4 regions of the Tepidibacter sp. Z1-5 genome follow, and region 2 is predicted to be linked to each of the others. Evidence: riboswitches for the same ligand, from Rfam matches in the RefSeq annotation. Region 2 holds a riboswitch; each other region holds the start of a gene.
What was found. A riboswitch is a leader RNA that binds a small molecule or an ion and turns the genes downstream of it on or off. The one in region 2 is predicted to bind cobalamin.
Positions count from the first base shown of each region.

Region 1: it holds a riboswitch for cobalamin, as region 2 does, so the genes downstream of both, cobT (nicotinate-nucleotide--dimethylbenzimidazole phosphoribosyltransferase) here and WJW32_RS12915 (FecCD family ABC transporter permease) in region 2, are expected to answer to the same signal.
Region 3: it holds a riboswitch for cobalamin, as region 2 does, so the genes downstream of both, WJW32_RS13755 (cobyrinate a,c-diamide synthase) here and WJW32_RS12915 (FecCD family ABC transporter permease) in region 2, are expected to answer to the same signal.
Region 4: it holds a riboswitch for cobalamin, as region 2 does, so the genes downstream of both, WJW32_RS11195 (MgtC/SapB family protein) here and WJW32_RS12915 (FecCD family ABC transporter permease) in region 2, are expected to answer to the same signal.

Region 1 covers NZ_JBBMMD010000002.1:113,471-118,181, forward strand. Annotated here, with positions in the region: gene WJW32_RS00500 (deoxynucleoside kinase) at 1-655, opposite strand, end outside; gene WJW32_RS00505 (response regulator) at 896-1,252, shown strand; gene cobT (nicotinate-nucleotide--dimethylbenzimidazole phosphoribosyltransferase) at 1,257-2,303, opposite strand; cobalamin riboswitch at 2,410-2,584, opposite strand; gene WJW32_RS00515 (DNA-3-methyladenine glycosylase family protein) at 2,718-3,596, shown strand; gene cls (cardiolipin synthase) at 3,600-4,711, shown strand, end outside.
Region 2 covers NZ_JBBMMD010000072.1:10,604-15,314, reverse strand. Annotated here, with positions in the region: gene WJW32_RS12935 (radical SAM/SPASM domain-containing protein) at 1-542, shown strand, start outside; gene WJW32_RS12930 (radical SAM/SPASM domain-containing protein) at 517-1,515, shown strand; gene ahbA (siroheme decarboxylase subunit alpha) at 1,508-1,960, shown strand; gene ahbB (siroheme decarboxylase subunit beta) at 1,967-2,464, shown strand; cobalamin riboswitch at 2,652-2,828, shown strand; gene WJW32_RS12915 (FecCD family ABC transporter permease) at 2,933-3,997, shown strand; gene WJW32_RS12910 (ABC transporter ATP-binding protein) at 4,015-4,711, shown strand, end outside.
Region 3 covers NZ_JBBMMD010000079.1:7,380-12,090, forward strand. Annotated here, with positions in the region: gene WJW32_RS13745 (ASKHA domain-containing protein) at 1-1,232, shown strand, start outside; gene WJW32_RS13750 (DUF1638 domain-containing protein) at 1,845-2,579, shown strand; cobalamin riboswitch at 2,611-2,805, shown strand; gene WJW32_RS13755 (cobyrinate a,c-diamide synthase) at 2,906-4,264, shown strand; gene cbiB (adenosylcobinamide-phosphate synthase CbiB) at 4,261-4,711, shown strand, end outside.
Region 4 covers NZ_JBBMMD010000046.1:29,730-34,440, forward strand. Annotated here, with positions in the region: gene pepF (oligoendopeptidase F) at 1-1,430, opposite strand, end outside; gene WJW32_RS11190 (DegV family protein) at 1,449-2,288, opposite strand; gene WJW32_RS11195 (MgtC/SapB family protein) at 2,375-3,082, opposite strand; cobalamin riboswitch at 3,213-3,396, opposite strand; gene WJW32_RS11200 (DUF342 domain-containing protein) at 3,577-4,711, shown strand, end outside.

The DNA of each region.
Region 1 (4,711 bases), on a different contig from region 2:
AGATGCCTCCTAAATTTTTAATGCTGTCTTCTACCTGTTCAATAATCCATTCTTTATCTTTTTGGCAGTTTATAAAATCCATGTTTGTATTATCTACATTTATTATGATTGGAGTTTTTTCACCAAAATAGTGCTTTAAAGATCTCTCATTAAAATAATACTCGTATTCTTCTCTTAGATTGTTTATATAATTTCTATCCATTTGTCTTTCAAAATTTCGATCTCTAAGGGCTATTTTTTTCATCAAAGTATCTGTACTAGAATTAAGATAAATTATTATATCTGATTGAGGTAGACCATTTACAAAAATATCATAGACTTGCTTGTATTTATGGAATTGCTTTTTGTTGAGTGTAAGACCTGCAAATATCAAATTTTTAATTATGTTATAATCACTGATTACCATAGTACCTTTTTTTAGTGAAGCCTCGATATCTTCTAATTGTTTTACTCTATTAAAGAAAAAGAATGATTCTGTTTGAAGAGCATAATCTTTAATATTAGTATAAAAATGAGATAAGAAAGGATTTTCTTCAACTATTTCTCTTAAATGATGTGAATTAAAATGAGAGTTTAGTATATTAGATAATGTAGTTTTACCAACACCTATAGGTCCTTCTATAGAAATTAAAATTCCTCTTTTTGTATTTTTCATTATTAAAATCACCTTCTAAAAATAATATGTACAATATTGTATCAAAAAAATAGTGTTAGTTCCACAATAGTAGAGCAAAAATAATATTCTAAATTATAACATATTATAATATGCTGCAGTTTATTGTTAAATTATAAAGAAATTATATACATTTGTCTAATCTATATAATCAACCTTTAATTGAATTCCAATGAAAAAAATGGTAAAATAGTTCTAGTGAAAGGTAGGAAGGGTGAAGAAATGAAGATATTAATTGTAGATGATGCGACTTTCATGAGAAATTTTCTATTTGACAATATGAAAAAATGTGGATTTGAAGTTATTGGAGAGGCTTGTGATGGAAAAGAAGCTGTTCAAAAGTATATTAAATTAAAGCCTGATCTAGTTACTATGGATATAACTATGCCAAAAATGAATGGGATAGAAGCGTTAAAAGAAATAATAAAAATTGATGAAAATGCAAAAGTTGTAATGATATCTGATATAGGTCAACATGATAAGATTATTGAAGCTATAAAAAATGGAGCGACAGACTTTATAATAAAGCCTGTACACCCAGATAGGCTAAAAGAATCATTAGAAAAGATTTTTGTATAAATAATTAAACAATACTACAGATTTCATCTCGCTTTACCATATTTTTATACATATAATTAGCAGACTCTATTATGTTAAAGGCAAGAGCTGCTCCACTTCCTTCACCAAGACGCATATTCATATAAAGCATAGGTTCTAGTTGTAGAAGTTCAAGAGCTTTACTTGTAGCCTTTTCTTTTGAAAAATGAGATGCGATCATATATTCTTTAGTTGTATTATTGAGATTGTACGCGATAATAGCAGCGGCATAAGAAATAAAACCGTCTAATACAATAGGTATATTATTACTACTTGCACTTAGTATAACACCAGCCATAGCACCTATTTCAAAACCACCTACTTTAGATAAGACATCTATAGGATCTTCTTTTATAGGGTTATTGATATGTATGGCTTTTTTTATTGTATTTGCTTTTCTTAGTATAGAATCACTGTCCAATCCGGAACCCATTCCTGTAACATCCAAAGGATTAGAATCTGTAAATACGGATATTATAGCACTAGAGGCTGACGTATTTCCTATTCCCATCTCGCCTATTCCAAGTACTGTATACCCATTGTTTATAAGTTTGTTAGATAATTCAATACCTATTTCCAGTGAACGAATAGCCTCCTCATATGTCATTGCAGGACCTTTTGCCATATTAGAAGTTCCTCTTCTTATTTTATAATCTAAAACTCCATCTATTAAATCATCACAGTTTATACCCACATCAACTGCAACTACATCTGCATTTGCAGTTTTAGCTAAACAACCTACTCCGCTAACTCCTTTTACGAAATTAGGAATTTGAAGTCTGGTAATTTCTTGAGGATCTGGAGCAATACCTTCTTCATAAATACCGTGATCAGCGGCAAATGCTAGTATAGCTTTTTTAGAAGTATCAAAGTCTGTCTTTTTATATATACCAGATAACTGCACGCATATATCTTCTAATTTTCCAAGACTTCCTACAGGCTTAAAAAAACTATCCAGTTTTTGTTGAGCTAAATCCATGTATTTTCTGTCAATTTTACTTATAGAATTAATTGTTTGATTTAAAAGCTTCATATTTTTATTTTCCCCCTTTGATATGTTTAATTAAATTATACAACTTAAAAAGTCCATATCTTTAATTTTTGGTATCAAAAATTAAAGATATGGACTTTGCCTTCATCCTTATCAAGTATACAAGGTAGGTCTCCTGACTTTGCTTCATCGCTATATCCTCCTTCCCAGAATGAACCAGTGGATATATGTATATAGCTTCACATTACAGTGGTGGGTCCGTTTAGGATTTTAACCTAATTCCCTATTATCCTATTAAAGGCACCTTGTATTAAATAGTATATTCTATATATATGAGATGAATTCCTTTTTTTACTTATTAGGAAATTATAAAATTTTAATGTGAATTTTTAAATTTAAAAACACGTTTTTTGGGTAAATTAAAAGTATAAGTACATAGTGAGGAGTGGAAAATTTATGAAAATATATGAAAAAAATAATTCGGTTGTAGTTGAAGATATAAAAGATTTTGAGCCTAAGCATATATTTGAGTGTGGTCAATGCTTTAGATGGAATGAAGAAGATGATGGATCGTATACTGGAGTAGCATTTGGTAAAATACTAAATATAAAAAAAGAAGAAAATTTAGTGTATTTTAATAATACAAATCTAGATGATTTTCATAATATATGGTATAAGTATTTTGATTTAGATAGAGATTATTTTAAAATAAAAGAAGAATTGTCTCAAATGGACAAATACTTAAATGAAGCTGTAAAGTTTGGATACGGTATAAGAATACTTAATCAAGATGAATGGGAAATATTGATATCATTTATAATATCAGCTAACAATAGGATATCTATGATAAAAAAAGCAATAGAAAATTTATCTATGAATTATGGAGAATATATAGGAGAATATAAAGGTAAAAAGCATTATGCTTTTCCATCTATTGAAAAAATGAATTCATTGACACAAGAACAGATAAGAAAATGTGGAACTGGATTTAGAGATCAGTATATAAAAGATACAGCTTTTATAATAAAAAATGATAATGAAGATATATATAAATACAAGAATTTAGATACGGATATGTGCAAGAAGGGACTTTTACAATTTTGCGGAGTTGGACCAAAGGTTGCAGATTGCATAATGTTATTCTCTATGGAAAAGTACGATACATTTCCAGTTGATGTATGGGTTAAGAGAGTTATGGAGGAATTTTATGTAGATGAAAGTCTTAGTTTAAAAAAAATAAGAGAATATGGGATAAATAAATTTTCAAATCTATCTGGATTTGCTCAACAATATCTATTTTACTATGCAAGGGAGCTTGGTATAGGAAAGAAATAGGAGGTGATTGACATAATAGACATTATAATGTGGGCACTTGGAATATTATTTACATTATCTACAATATTAGTATCATTAGTAATATTCTTGGAGAATAGAGATCCTTCTAAAACGATAGCTTGGCTGTTGCTTTTTGTAGTATTTCCAATAGGTGGTTTTATAATATATATACTCTGTGGTCAAAATGTGAGGCGTAAGAAGATATTTAAGACTCAGAAGATATTCTCAGATATAAAAGTTAGTGATTTATTCAATAATATAAAAGAATTTGATAATCTATTGTGTATAGAAAAGCAGGCTATAATGGATAATATTATATTTAATGATAGCAGTATGGATAATTCTAAGAGAGTTATGAGTTTATTACTAAATACTGGAAGAGCCCCGTTTACACTTAACAACAATATAAAGATACTAACTAATGGAAATCAAAAATTTGATGCGATGATAAAAGATTTAAAAAAAGCTAAGCACCATATACACATGGAGTATTACATTATAAAAAATTCAGATATAGGAAATAAAATAAAAAAGATATTGATAAAAAAAGCAGATGAGGGAGTAAAGGTTAGAATACTTTACGATGATGTAGGTTGTTGGAGACTTTGGTTTGATAGAAAGTTTTTTGATGATATGAGGGAGCACAATATAGAAATATATCCGTTTTTAAAATCAAAAATTCCTTTTTTAAATAGAAGGTTAAACTATAGAAACCATAGAAAAATAGCTGTAATAGATGGAAAAATAGGATATACAGGAGGTATAAATATAGGAGACGAATACTTAGGAAAAAATAAAAAATTCGGATTCTGGAGAGATACCCATATGAAGATAACCGGTGAATCGGTTTATATGTTACAGCTTACATTTTTGCTGGACTGGTATTTTGCTACCAAAAACAGAATATTCGATGGACAGTATTTTCCATCTATATCTTATAAAGGAGATAGTATAGTTCAAATAGCTGCAAGTGGTCCTGATTCTGATTGGGAGGTAATACATCAAGCTTATTTTAGTGCTATATCAAAGGCAAAAAAGAGAATATATATACAAACACCATATTTTATACCTGATGAGAGTGTATTGATGGCTTTAAAAACGGCAGCTTTAAGTGG
Region 2 (4,711 bases):
ATATAATAAATGATATGTTGACACATGAGCAAACTAGAGAAGTATTAGATAATTTATATGATTATGTTAAAAATAATATAGAAAATGATATAGATAAAGAAATTCTTACAGTTGCAAACTTTGCAGATGGTATATATATGTATCTAAAGGAAAATGATAAATATCAAAAAATTAGGATACTTGATCTATTAACTAGAAATGGAGGAAATAGATCGGGAATTGCTATATCAAATATAGATTATAAAGGGAATGTATATATAGACCAGTTCTCTAAAAATCACTTGCTTGGGAATATAAAGCAAGATTCATTCTCGAATATATGGAATGAAAATAAAGATGGGTTATTAAATGAAATAAGAAATAAAAAAGATAAGGTAAAAGGAAGGTGCAAGACATGTAAATGGCTTGATATATGTAACGGTAATCTTAGAGCGAGAGCGTATGGATATTATAATGATATATGGGCTGAGGACCCTGGTTGTTACCTTACAGATGATGAGATTAGGAGTGAAGTAAATGATTATATCGTGGAATATGACTAAAAATTGTAACTTATATTGTAAGCATTGCTACAGAGATGCAGGACCTAATCTTGATTCAAATGATGAATTGTCAACAGAGGAAGGAAAAGAACTTATAAGGGGAATACATAAAGCTGGATTTAAGATATTGATATTTAGCGGAGGAGAACCTCTTTTAAGAGATGACATATATGAACTTACTGAATATGCAAGTTCTCTTGGACTTATAAGTGGGATAGGAACAAATGGAACACTAATAGATGAGAAAGTAGCTAAAAAATTAAAAGAATCTAAGGTTAGAGCAGTAGCTATAAGTCTTGATAGTTTGGATGAAGAAAAACATGATGAATTTAGACAAGTTAAAGGAAGCTTCAAGAAAACTATAGATGGGATCAAAGCATGTATAGAAGTAGGACTTAAAGTTCAAATAAATACTACTGTAACAAAATCCAATTATGAAGAGGTAATTCAAATTACAGATTATATATCTTCTCTTGGAGGACATTCGCACCATCCATTTTTTCTTATAGAAGTTGGCAGAGCTAAGGAGATAGGGTCATACGGTCTTAACAAAAAAGAGTATAAAGATATTATAAATAAAATATTAGATAAGCAAAAGGATACTCATATAGAGCTTAAACCAACGTGTGCACCTCAATTTATGGTAGAGGCGAAAAATAAGGGGATGAATATGAGATTTTCTAGGGGGTGTATAGCAGGAATTAAGTATTGCTGTATACTTCCTAATGGAGATGTTCATATATGTCCGTATCTACCTATTAAAGTAGGTAGTGTTAGAGAAGAATCTTTTGATTATATATGGAAAAATTCAGAGATATTCAATAAACTCAGAAATTACAAAGAGTATAATGGAAACTGTGGTAATTGTGAGAATATCAATATATGTGGGGGATGTAGGGCTAGAGCATACAGTTCAAGTGGAAATTATATGAATGAAGATGTATTTTGCTTAAAGGAGAAAATAGATGGATAATATAGATAAATTGATATTAAATGAAGTACAAGACGGGATACCTATTGAAAAGAATCCTTTTAAAAATATATCTAATAAACTTAATATAACAGAAGATGAAATAGTTGAAAGAATAAATAGATTAAAACAAAACGGTTATATAAGAAGATTTGGAGGTATATTTGACAGCCAGAGAATAGGCATAAAAAGCACACTTGTAGCTGTAAAATCAAAGGATGTAGAAAATACATCAAAAATCATAAATGAATACAGCGGAGTAACTCATAATTATCAAAGAGATGATGATTATAATATATGGTTTACTTTAATGGCTTCATCAAAAGAAGAACTTGAAAATATATTTAAAGAAATAAAAGAAAGAATAAAATGTGAAGATATGATAAGTCTTAGTTGCATAAATAAACATAAGGTTAAGGTATATCTTGATTTTGATAATAAAGGGTGATTTAAATTGATAGACAAAATAGACAGGGATATAATAGTTTATCTGTCCAAAAATATAGAATTAAGTAAAAGCTTATACAAGGATATGGCAAAAATATTTGATATATCTGAGGATGAGCTGATAAATAGATTGAAAAAATTAAATGAAAAAGGATACTTAAAACGTATATCACCTATAATGGTTCATCAAAAAAGTGGTTATGATAGTAATGCTATGGTTGTTTGGAATATAGAAAAAGATAAAATAGAATATTTTATAGATATGATAAAGAGCATAAAAAGTATAAGTCATGTATATGAAAGGGAAGTATGTTTAAACTGGGACTATAATTTATATACAATGATTCATGGGAAAAACAAATATGAAGTAGACAGCATAATAAATTATTTATCAAATACTATGCAAAATAATTCATTTAAAGTATTGTATACATTGAAAGAATTAAAAAAAACTAGTCCGAATTTAGAATGGTTAATTGAAGGTTTTAAAAAAATAATAATATAATTTATTGATGATATAAAAAGTTGTTTTGAAATTTAACTATGATTTATTATATATATTTAAAAATAATAAATATTATAGAAATATAATTTACATGTCGTTAATTGGAAAATGGAGTAATAAAATGTATGAAAAAAATCCTTTCTTTTTACTATATATTAATATAAAATGTGTGTATAAGTATTAAAAACTTAATATGAAGATTATAGGTTTTATTAAAAATTAAAAGGGAAGATCAGTGAAAAACTGACACAGCCCCCGCTACTGTAAGCAGTAACGAAACCTCGATAACCACTGGGTAAAACTGGGAAGGTGAGGGAGTAGGATGACTGTGAGTCAGGAGACCTGCCTATAATTTTAAAAGCTATTTCGGAGGGAGATGAGCGTTATGATAATAGGTGGATTATATCCTAAAATTATACATATCAAAAAACTCCCATAGGAGTTTTTTTTTGGAAAAAGAGGTATGTAATGATAAAAGAAAACAACATAATGGATAACTTAGAAGTTAAAAGAAGAAAAGCATTTTTAATAGGTATAGCATTATTATTTTTATCTTTATTACTTCTTATAATGTCTGTTAACGTAGGACGAGCAGATATTAAGGTAATGGAGGTTGTAAAAATTATTGCATCAAAGATAACATCAAACAAGGATATATTAGATGGTATAAGTAAGTCTAAACTTGCTATTGTATGGGATATAAGGTTACCTAGAATTTTAGTAGCTTTATTGGTAGGTGGAGGCCTTGCTGTATCTGGAGCGATATTTCAATCTCTTCTTATGAATCCTCTTGCAGACCCATATACTATAGGAGTTTCAACAGGAGCAGCATTTGGAGCAGTTCTTTGTATATATATGAATATATTTATAATACAAACGCCTATGCCTATAACGCCGTTTGCTTTTTTAGGAGCAATATTGACGTTATTAATAGTTATGAAAATAGCAAATATAGATGGTTATATGAGTTCTTCTAATTTGGTTATAGCTGGAATAATAGTAAGCTCTATACTATCAGCAGGAATAAGTTTTTTAAAAAGCACATCAGGAGAACAAGTTTTTGCTATTATATATTGGCTTATGGGAAGTCTTAATTCAAGAACGTGGTCTCAAGTTATAGTAAGTTTCCCTATTATCATCATATGCACAATTATATGTATATATTTTGCTGATGACTTGAATATATTAGCTTTTGGAGAAAAAGAAGCTAGGGCGCTAGGTGTTAATACTAAAAGAACAAGAAATATATTTTTAATATGTGCATCTTTGATAACTGCTGTTTGTGTATCAGTTAGTGGAATAATAGGATTTATAGGGCTTGTAGTTCCCCATATAGTTAGATTTTCATTGACATCTGACAACAGATATCTTATACCAATATCATCTTTATTAGGAGCTATATTACTTTTAATGGCAGATAATATATCAAGATCATTATTTAATATAGATATTCCTGTAGGAGTTATAACTACTTTATTTGGAGGCCCATTTTTTATATACATATTTACAAGTAAAAACAAGAGTATACAATAAATTCAGAGGGTGGTTATATGATTAAGGTTGAAGATGTTAGCTTTAAATATAATGAAAAGATGATATTGGATAATATAAGCTTAGATGTAGATAAAGGAAAGTTTTTATCTATAATAGGGCCAAATGGATCTGGAAAAACGACATTACTTAATTTATTGACTGGATACTTAAGTAATCATAAAGGTATTATTGAATATATGGGTAAGAATATTTCAGATTATAGAGTAGAAGAATTATCACAAAATTTTGCAATAATTAATCAAAAAGGTGATATAAAATTTCCATTCACATGTCTTGAAATAGTTATGATGGGAAGAAAACCTTTTTTAAAGAGAATCAATAGACTCAGTCAAATAGATAAAAAAATAGTCTATAAAGCTATGGAGACAACAGATACTTTAAAATTTGCAGATTCTCTTGTAACTCAGATTAGTGGAGGCGAATTTCAAAGAGTTATGATAGCAAAAGCATTGACTCAAGAGCCAAAGGTTTTATTTTTAGATGAGGCATTTTCGGCTATGGATATATCCCAAAAAATTAAATGCTTAAAGCTTATCAAAAAATTAGTAGAAACTAAGAATTTAACGGTTGTGTCAGTTATACATGACCTTAACCTAGCTTATATGTTTAGTGATGAAGTTTGTGTTTTAAAGGATGGAAAAGTTGTAGCAAAAGGACAAACTAATGATATAATGACGACAAACTTTATAGGAG
Region 3 (4,711 bases), on a different contig from region 2:
AATATGGAATTGCAATAGACATAGGTACAACAACTGTTGCAGTATATTTACTCAATTTAAATACAGGAGAACAAATAAGTGTTAAATCGTTTCAGAATCCTCAGTCATTGTATGGTGCAGATGTTATATCTAGAATTAACTATACGATAGAAAATAAAAAAGGAATGGATGTATTAAGACAAAAAATTATAAAAGAAATAGATGATAATATAGGACTTATTTTAAATAAGCATAACATAGATAAAGAAAATGTATATAAATGTGTAATAGTAGGAAATACGGCTATGTCACACATATTTTGGGGATTGAATTTATATACTTTATCAAAGATTCCCTTTATACCTGTCAATAGAGAAATGTTATACGATAGAGCTTTTAACATAGTATTTGATAATATGAATAAAAATGCTGTTGTAATATTTTTACCTAATATAGCAGGTTTTTTAGGATCAGACACTGTAGGTGCTATGATAGAATCTGATTTGATAAACAACGATAAAAACATATTATTGATAGATCTTGGAACGAATGGAGAAATAGTTTTATCTACTAAAGAATCTCTTCTAGCATGTTCAACAGCGGCTGGTCCTGCTTTTGAAGGTGCAAACATAAAATTCGGTATGCAGGCATTTGATGGGGCTATAAATAAGTTTAAGATAAAAGAAGATATAGAATATGAAACTATAAATAATAAAAAGCCAAGAGGAATATGTGGTTCGGCATTAGTAGATATGGTAAGTGAAATGAAAAAATCAGGAATAATAAATAAAACAGGGAAAATAAACAATCCAGAAAAAATAAAAAATATTAAATTGAGTAAAAGAGTAGTAAAAAAAGATAAAAAGTATGAATTTAAAATAACTGAGAATATATCCATAACTCAAGATGATATAAGACAATTACAACTTGCAAAATCAGCTATAAGAAGTGGAATAAATATACTGATGAAAAAACAAAAGATAAGTATAGAGAATTTAGATTATATATATTTAGCTGGAGCATTCGGGAACTTTATAAATAAAGAAAGTGCAAAAGGAATTGGGCTTATTCCAGACATAGATTCTGACAATATAATATCAATTGGAAATGCAGCAGGAGAAGGAGCTAAAAAATTTCTTTGTAATGATAAGTTAGAAGAAGATATAAGTTATTATATGAAAAATACAGAACATGTAGATATAGCTAAATATGAAAATTTTCAAGAGGAATTTTTAAAGAATATATATCTTTAAATAGGAGTTCAAATAACTAAGATTTGGAGGTTAAGCAAAAAATCATAATCATTAAAATAACGCTGCTTAATTAACGTTTTGATAAAATTAAAGATTATAACTTATTAAATATACTAAAACTTCTTAAACTCCCTTATGGTCAGACAAAAGAAGTTTCTTAACGTATATTTAAACGTTATAATCTAAATTTCATATAAAAACGTTAATCAAAAGTAGCTAACATTTTAATAATCATGATTTTCAGATGAAGTTCTTCGTATTTTTGATAGATTTAAGAAAAAAGATCTTTTAAAGATATTACTTGGAGGTAAGGTATTATTTAATGATAAGAATGAAGAGTAAAAATATGGCTATGAAAATGTTAGCTACTACTTTTAGATATTTTGACTAAGATAACTTAGCCTTTGTCGTTAAATAAGCTGTTAAGAAATTTATGTGTTTGAGCGTAGCGAGTTTATAAATTTTAAGATTGTTTATAAGACAGAGGGTTAGTTATCTTCAAATATATCGTTTGAGGAGCGGTATTTTTGTAGCCATATTTCTGATAACCCACATAAAATAAGATAAATCATAGAGTGAAAATCTTTAAATTATAATCGGGGGGAAAAGAATATGAGATGTAAAGCGCTTATATGCGATGTTTTATCTAGGGATTTTTATTATTATAGTTCACTTAGTGACAATATAGTTGATATAGAGCTTATGGATTCATACAACCATTTGTATCCTAAAAAGATGAAGGAGAGTATACAAAAGAAGATTGATAGTGTAGATTCGTCTAAATACGATTACATATTAATGGGATTTGGACTCTGTGGAAATGCACTTAATGGTATACAAACTAATGATATAAAAATAGTAGTACCTAAGGTACACGATTGTATAACTCTTTTTATAGGTTCTAAGAGAAAATACAAAGAATATTTTGAAGAAAGTCCAAATTCTATGTACTATATATCATCTTGGATAGAAAAGAATGGAATGAATCAAGAAATGCAGGATTTAAAAAGTATAGGGCTTGGAGAAAGCTATGAGTACTATGAGCAAAAATATGGGGAAAAAGGAGCGAAATATCTTTCACAAATAGCTAATGAATGGATAAAAAGATACAATAAGGCTGTATATGTAACTAATAAATTGGTAAAAGAAGATTATTCTCATGAGGTTATGAATATATCTAAAAAAAGACAATGGAATTTTGAAGAAATAAAGGGAAATAGTTACATGGTAGAGAATTTAATAAATGGGTATTGGAATGAAGATGACTTTTTGGTAGTTGAAAAAAATAGTAGAATATATTCAACTGGAGACGACAATATCGTCGACTTTGAATACGTACAAAGTTAAGGGGAAAGCTTTGGAAATATTGAATAATAATATCCTATATGATATTATGAAAAAAAGTAGAATATGAGAATTAATTGGTAAAAGGGAAAGAGGTTAGAATCCTCTACAGCCCCCGCTACTGTAATGAAAGACGAAACCTAAAATTATACCACTTCGATTTTTTGTAGGAAGGTAAGGGAGTAGGATGAATCTAAGTCAGGATACCTTTTCAATTAATTAAATGGGAAGCCTTCGGAGGGAAGGGTGCTAATATATTTTGAGTTATAAATATAAAAACCTAGCCTTAACTAACAGGTTAGGTTTTTTTTTACAAAGGGGTGAATAGGTTGAATAAGATATTAATCGCAGGAACGAGTAGTGGAGTTGGGAAAACTACTGTTTCAATGGGGATAATGGCAGCTTTGAAAAATAGAAATCTCAAAGTTCAGCCTTATAAGGTAGGTCCTGATTATATAGATACTTCGTACCATACTTATATAACTAAGAGGAACTCTAGAAATTTAGATTCTTTTATGCTAGATGATGAGAAAATAAAGTATTTATATCTAAAAAATTCTAAGGATGCAGATATTTCTGTAGTAGAAGGAGTTATGGGACTTTATGATGGATTTGGAATAGATATAAATTCTTGTACAAGCTCATATACTTCGAAAATACTTAAAGCTCCTGTTATATTAGTTATAGACGGGAAGAGTATGGCTACGTCTGCTGCAGCTATGGTTTTAGGATATAAAAATTTAGATAAAGACGTTAATCTAAGAGGAGTAATAATAAATAATATAGCATCTAAAAGTCATTTTGATATAGTCAAGCAATCTATTGAAACGTATACAGACGTTGAAGTTCTTGGATATCTTCCAAGAAATATAGAATTTTCCCTTCCCTCCAGACATCTAGGACTTGTACCCACAATTGAAATGGATAAATTAGAACAAAAATTTGTCAAATTAGCACAGATAATAGAAGAACATATAGATATTGATAGATTGATACAAATATCAAAATCAGAAGAGGTATTATCAAGCTTTAAACCTGATTTACCTAAGTTTGAAAATGTAACAATAGCTATACCATATGATAAGGCATTTAATTTTTATTACTGGGACAATATAGACATGCTAAAGGATATGGGAGTTATTATAAAGACATTTAGCCCGTTAAATGATAAGCATCTACCTGAATGTGATGGTATATACATAGGTGGAGGATTCCCAGAAATATTTGCAAAAGAATTAGAGGAAAACAAGTCTATAAGAGAAGATATAAGAAGATACCATGAAAACAATAAGCCTATATACGCAGAATGTGGAGGACTTATGTATTTAGGTGATAGTATAGTTGATAAAGATAATAAAGAATACGAAATGGTTGGGATATTAAAAGGTAGGAGTGAGATGACAAAATCTCTTAGAAGGTTTGGTTATGCAAAAGGAACTGCTTTAATAAATACTACTATCTCTAAAAAAGAAGATATAGTTTGGGGACATGAATTTCATCATTCAGAGTTTATAACGGATGAGAAATGTGCTTATGAGGTGAAAAAAGAGAGAGATTCTAAAATAATAAAAGAGTGGATGGGCGGTTACCAAAAGAAGAATACTCTTGCAACTTATCTACATACTCATTTTTATTCTAATTTAAATATTCCTATTAACTTCTTAAATAAGGTGGTAGAAAACAAATGAATATAGTATCAATTTACACTGGATATGTGCTAGACATTTTATTTGGAGATCCTTATAGTCTACCTCATCCCGTTATATACATAGGTAAATTTATAAATTATGTAGAAAAAATTATAAGAAGGATATTTAAGACTGAAAAAAGTCTTAAAATAGGAGGATTTTTTTTAAATTTTATAGTAGTATTTACAACTTATTTTGCAACGGATTTAATTATAAAATTATCTCAGAATGTAAATTATTATTTATACTTGGCTGTAAATTCGTTTGTTATATACACTATATTTGCTACAAAATGTTTAAAAGATGAAGCGGTTAAAATTTACAATGTATTGAAGGAAGAAGATATAGTAAAGGCTAGAAAACAGTTATCCTTTATAGTTGGAAGGGATACTCAGGATTTATCAAAACAAGAAATTATAAGAGCTACTGTTGAAACTGTTGCAGAAA
Region 4 (4,711 bases), on a different contig from region 2:
GTCAGAGCTTCTTGATTTTCAGATTTTTCATGTATAATTTTTTCAAACTCAGCAAACATAGTTTGTCTATATACAGTAGTTCTAAACTGTTCTAGATAATAGTTTAATATATATACTCTCTCGTCATCGCTCTTACTATTTTTAAGCATATAATCCATAAGTAACTGTTCATTTAAAGTAGATGCTACCTCAGCCACAAATATCTTATAATGAGAATATAGATAAGGTTGATTTTTTCTTGAATAATAACTATGCACAGAATGCCCAAGCTCGTGAACCAAAGTAAATAAAGAATTTAAATCATCTTTATAATTAAGAAGTATAAATGGATGAGAATCATAACTTCCCCAAGAATAAGCCCCTCCTTTTTTACCTTCATTTTCATAAACATCTATCCATCTTTCATCAAAAGCCTTTTGTATCAACTTTAGATATTCATCCCCTAATGGTTTTAAAGCTTTAAGTATTATTTCTTTAGCTTGTTCATAAGGTATTTTTATATCTAACTTTTCAACCAAAGGAGTATACATATCATACATATGTATTTCATCTAACCTCAAAAATTCTTTTTTTAACTTTAAATATTTTTGCAAAATGTCCAAGTTTTTAGTTATAACAGTTATTAAATTATCATACACACTTAACTTTATATCATCTTCAAATAAAGATGCTTGTATAGCAGATTCATAATTTCTTGCTTTTGCATAAAAAATCTCTCTTTTAACACTTCCTTCTAACATGGATGCAAATGTATTTTTATACTTACTATAAGTATCATACATATTTACAAATGCATTTTTTCTAACTTCTCTATTTTTACTTTGTAGAAACTTAGAAAAATTACCATGAGTAAGCCTAACTTTCTCACCCTTTTCATCTTCTATCTCAGGAAACTTAATATCTGCAAAAGATAACATATCAAATGCATTCTCTGCAACATTTGCAACATCAGAACTCATAGCTAAAATTTGTTCTTCTTTTGAGGATAATGTATAAGGTTTTTTTCTTAAAATCTGATCTATAAGTTTTTTATACGGCTTCAATTTATCATTATTCAAATAATGATTCATCTTGTCTTCGTCTATACTTATTATCTCAGGAATCATAAACGACGTAACAGTTCCTATTTGAGTTGATAACATATCTGATTTTCCAGATAGAGATTGTTGCTTTGTATTTCTTGTATCCTCATGTTGCTTCATATGAGAATATACATATGTGTTTTCAGCCAATCTAGATATTTGTTCATACAAATTCAAAACTTGATATAAGTTATCTTCAGATTCACTTAAAATACCTTTATACTTTTTTATATCTTCTAAGAATTTTTTGATTTTTTCAAAATCATCATTAAGTTCATCTTCATTTTTATATATACTTTCTAAATCCCATTTAAATTCATCTTTAATCTCATTTCTATTTTCCAATATATATTCCTCCTTCTCTCACTAAAAACTAATCAACAAAGCTCCTTCAGATGAATAAGAACCTATAGTTGCTCCTATTTCAGATATTATTATTTCTTTAAATTTATACTTATTATTAACCATTTCTTTAAATTTCAAAGCTTTATCCAGTGCATTCGAGTGACATATTGCCAATATTTTTTCAGAAGCATTAATTCCTTCGTTTTCTATAAAATCCATTAATTTATTTAAACTTTTCTTATCTCCTCTAGCTTTACTAAATATTTTCACAAGACCATCTTCAACCTTTACAGTTATTTTTAAATTTAAGACTTGAACTATTTTTTCTTTAAAAGAACTTATCCTACCAGCCTTAGCTGCATTTTCTATCGTCTCAAGTACAACATAAGTCGAAATTTTTTTTACATCTTTACTTATTTTATCTACTATGTAGTCTATACTTTTCCCTTTTTCAATCATCCTAGAAGCAGCCAGAACCAATAATCCAGTTCCCATAGATCCATTTTTAGAATCTATTATCTCTATTCTCTTCTCATTTCCTCCTTCTAAGTACATATTTTTACCTATCAAAGCATTATTATACGTACTAGATAATCCAGAAGATAGAGATATAACAATAACATTATCCTGTTCACAATTAAACTCTTTTACAAATCTATCTGGAGATGGACTAGATGTTTTGGGAAGATTAGGACTATTTTTCATTTTTTCATAAAATTCTTTTTTAGTTATATTCACACCATCTAAATAAGAACCTTCGTCAAATAAAACATTCAACGGTATAACACATATATTATAGCGATCAATTATATATTCAGGCAAATCGCACGAACTATCAGTTATTATTTTTATATTATTCAAAACAAAACACATCCTTCATACATTTATTTAATTGTAGAATTAATCTAATTGTATTTTTTTTGTGGATTTTTGTAAATAGATATTCTCTATTCATATTCAATTTTTATAACATCATCCAAATCCAAAATGCTCTTTACAATATCTTTAAATTCTATCTTACTATTATATACCACAACCATTTTCATATCCCAACACTTATACTCATCATGAGTTATATCTATATTCTTTATAAAAATTTTGTTACTTTCTATTATATCTATAACCTTCGATGTTATATTTGAAATATTTCTTGTATTAATATACAATGTACTAGTTTTACTAAGCATTATTCTCTTATCTATAAATTTCAAAGTATACAATGTCATAATAAGCAAAAAACAAGATACAAATGCTAAATAATAATATCCAAACCCAATAGCGATTCCTATACAAGCAGTCACCCAAATCCCAGCCGCAGTAGTAAGTCCTCTTATACTATCTTTGGTTTTAAGTATTGCTCCTGCTCCTAAAAAACCAATCCCAGATAAAACTTGAGCCGGCATCCTAGCCGGATCCAGATTTACATATTGTATATATTCTTTAAACAACATCAAAGATGTAACGGCAACAACACAGGAACCAATTGAAACCAATATATGAGTTCTAAACCCCGCCCATTGATTAGATTTTTCTCTTTCAAAACCTACTACGCCCCCTATAAAAAGAGCAAATAATAATCTAAATATCATTTCTTTATGTGTCATCAAATCACCTCTTTTTTTATTTATATTACCATTTAAATCTATATATATCAAAAAAAAAACAGGCCTCTTGAGGGCCTGGGGCGAAAAAAATATTTAGGGAAAGAAAAATATATAAAAAACCTGCCTAAGCGACGTACTAGGACAGGAATAATTTCTTTTTTCCTGACCCTTCCCTCCGAAGGCTGAAAACTCTATACAGGTAGGTCTCCTGACTCATGATTCATCTTACTCCCTACCCTTCCCGCAAAATAATAAGCAGTGGTTTTATAGGTTTCATCATCAATTACAGTAGCGGGGGCTGTGACGGATTCTAACCGCGCTTCCCTGTTATCCTCATAATAAGGACCTGCACATTCTATTAAGTTTTCTTATTATTATGATAACATATAATTTCATACTTTACAATATATGTAAAGGTTTTTTGTTTTTATTTTTATTACTTTCAAAAAATGATATATTTAATATATAAAACAAAATATTTTACTAAATATATAAGTTTTATTATCCGATATACTATATATGCCCAAATTGATACGAGGTGACTTATGTACATAATACAAAATGAATTTTTTGATATATTTGAAGACAAAGAAAAGCTTTATATAAAAACAAAGAAAGAAGGGTTTGATATTTCAAACTTTTCAGCTTTATCAACCTCACACCCACAAATCAGTATAAAGTATTTTTTAAACCTTAAAAATGCTTTAGAAAATATTTCAGACAACAATGTAGAAATAGGCGTATTAAAACCAAAAGTAGAATTGAGTATATCCTCAGATAACACCGAAGCATATTTTAAGTTAAATATTCCAAAAGATGAGCTTAAAAATAATAGACAACAAATAATTGATTCTATATTATCTGAGCTGAAATCAAATAACATAGTACACGGAGTAATTTATACTTTACTTGATGAAGATATAAAAACACAAGAAAACATATTAATAGCCAAAGCAACACCACCTAAAAACGGACAAGATGCTATAATAAAATATCTAGATTTACCAGATAAAAAACCTAATATACGTGAAGATGGTTCAACTAATTATTACGAAATGAATCTAATATACGAAATAAATAAAAACGACTATTTAGGAGAAAAGATACTTCCAACTCAAGGTGTTGATGGTTTAAATGTAAAAGGAATTGTAATACCATCCAAACCTGGAAAAGATAAAATGTTAAATTTCGATAGAAAAACAGTTGCAGAATTTGAAGAAGATAACAAAATAGTATTAAGAGCATTGACAAACGGTGCACTTTCTCACAACCACGGAAAAGTATCTATTATAAAACACCTCGTTATAAACGGAGATGTTGGCTATGAAACAGGTAATATATTTTTCGATGGCTCAGTTACCATTAAAGGAACTGTTTGTGATGATTTTAAAGTTATAGCAACAGAAGATATTTCTATAAACAGCATAATGGGAATAGGGTCTGCTGAAAAAATAGTATCTACAAATGGATATATATATATAAAGGGTGGAGTTTGCGGAAAAGGAAAAACTCTGATTCATTCTAAAAAAAGTGTTTTTGTTAAATATTCTAATTCATGTACCATAATAGCTGAAGATACTATAAATATAGGATTTTATTCCTTAGATAGTATTCTCGAATCTAAAAGCATTCTTTTGAATCCTGAAAAAGGTAGGATAATAGGAGGAAAAATTAGCGCAT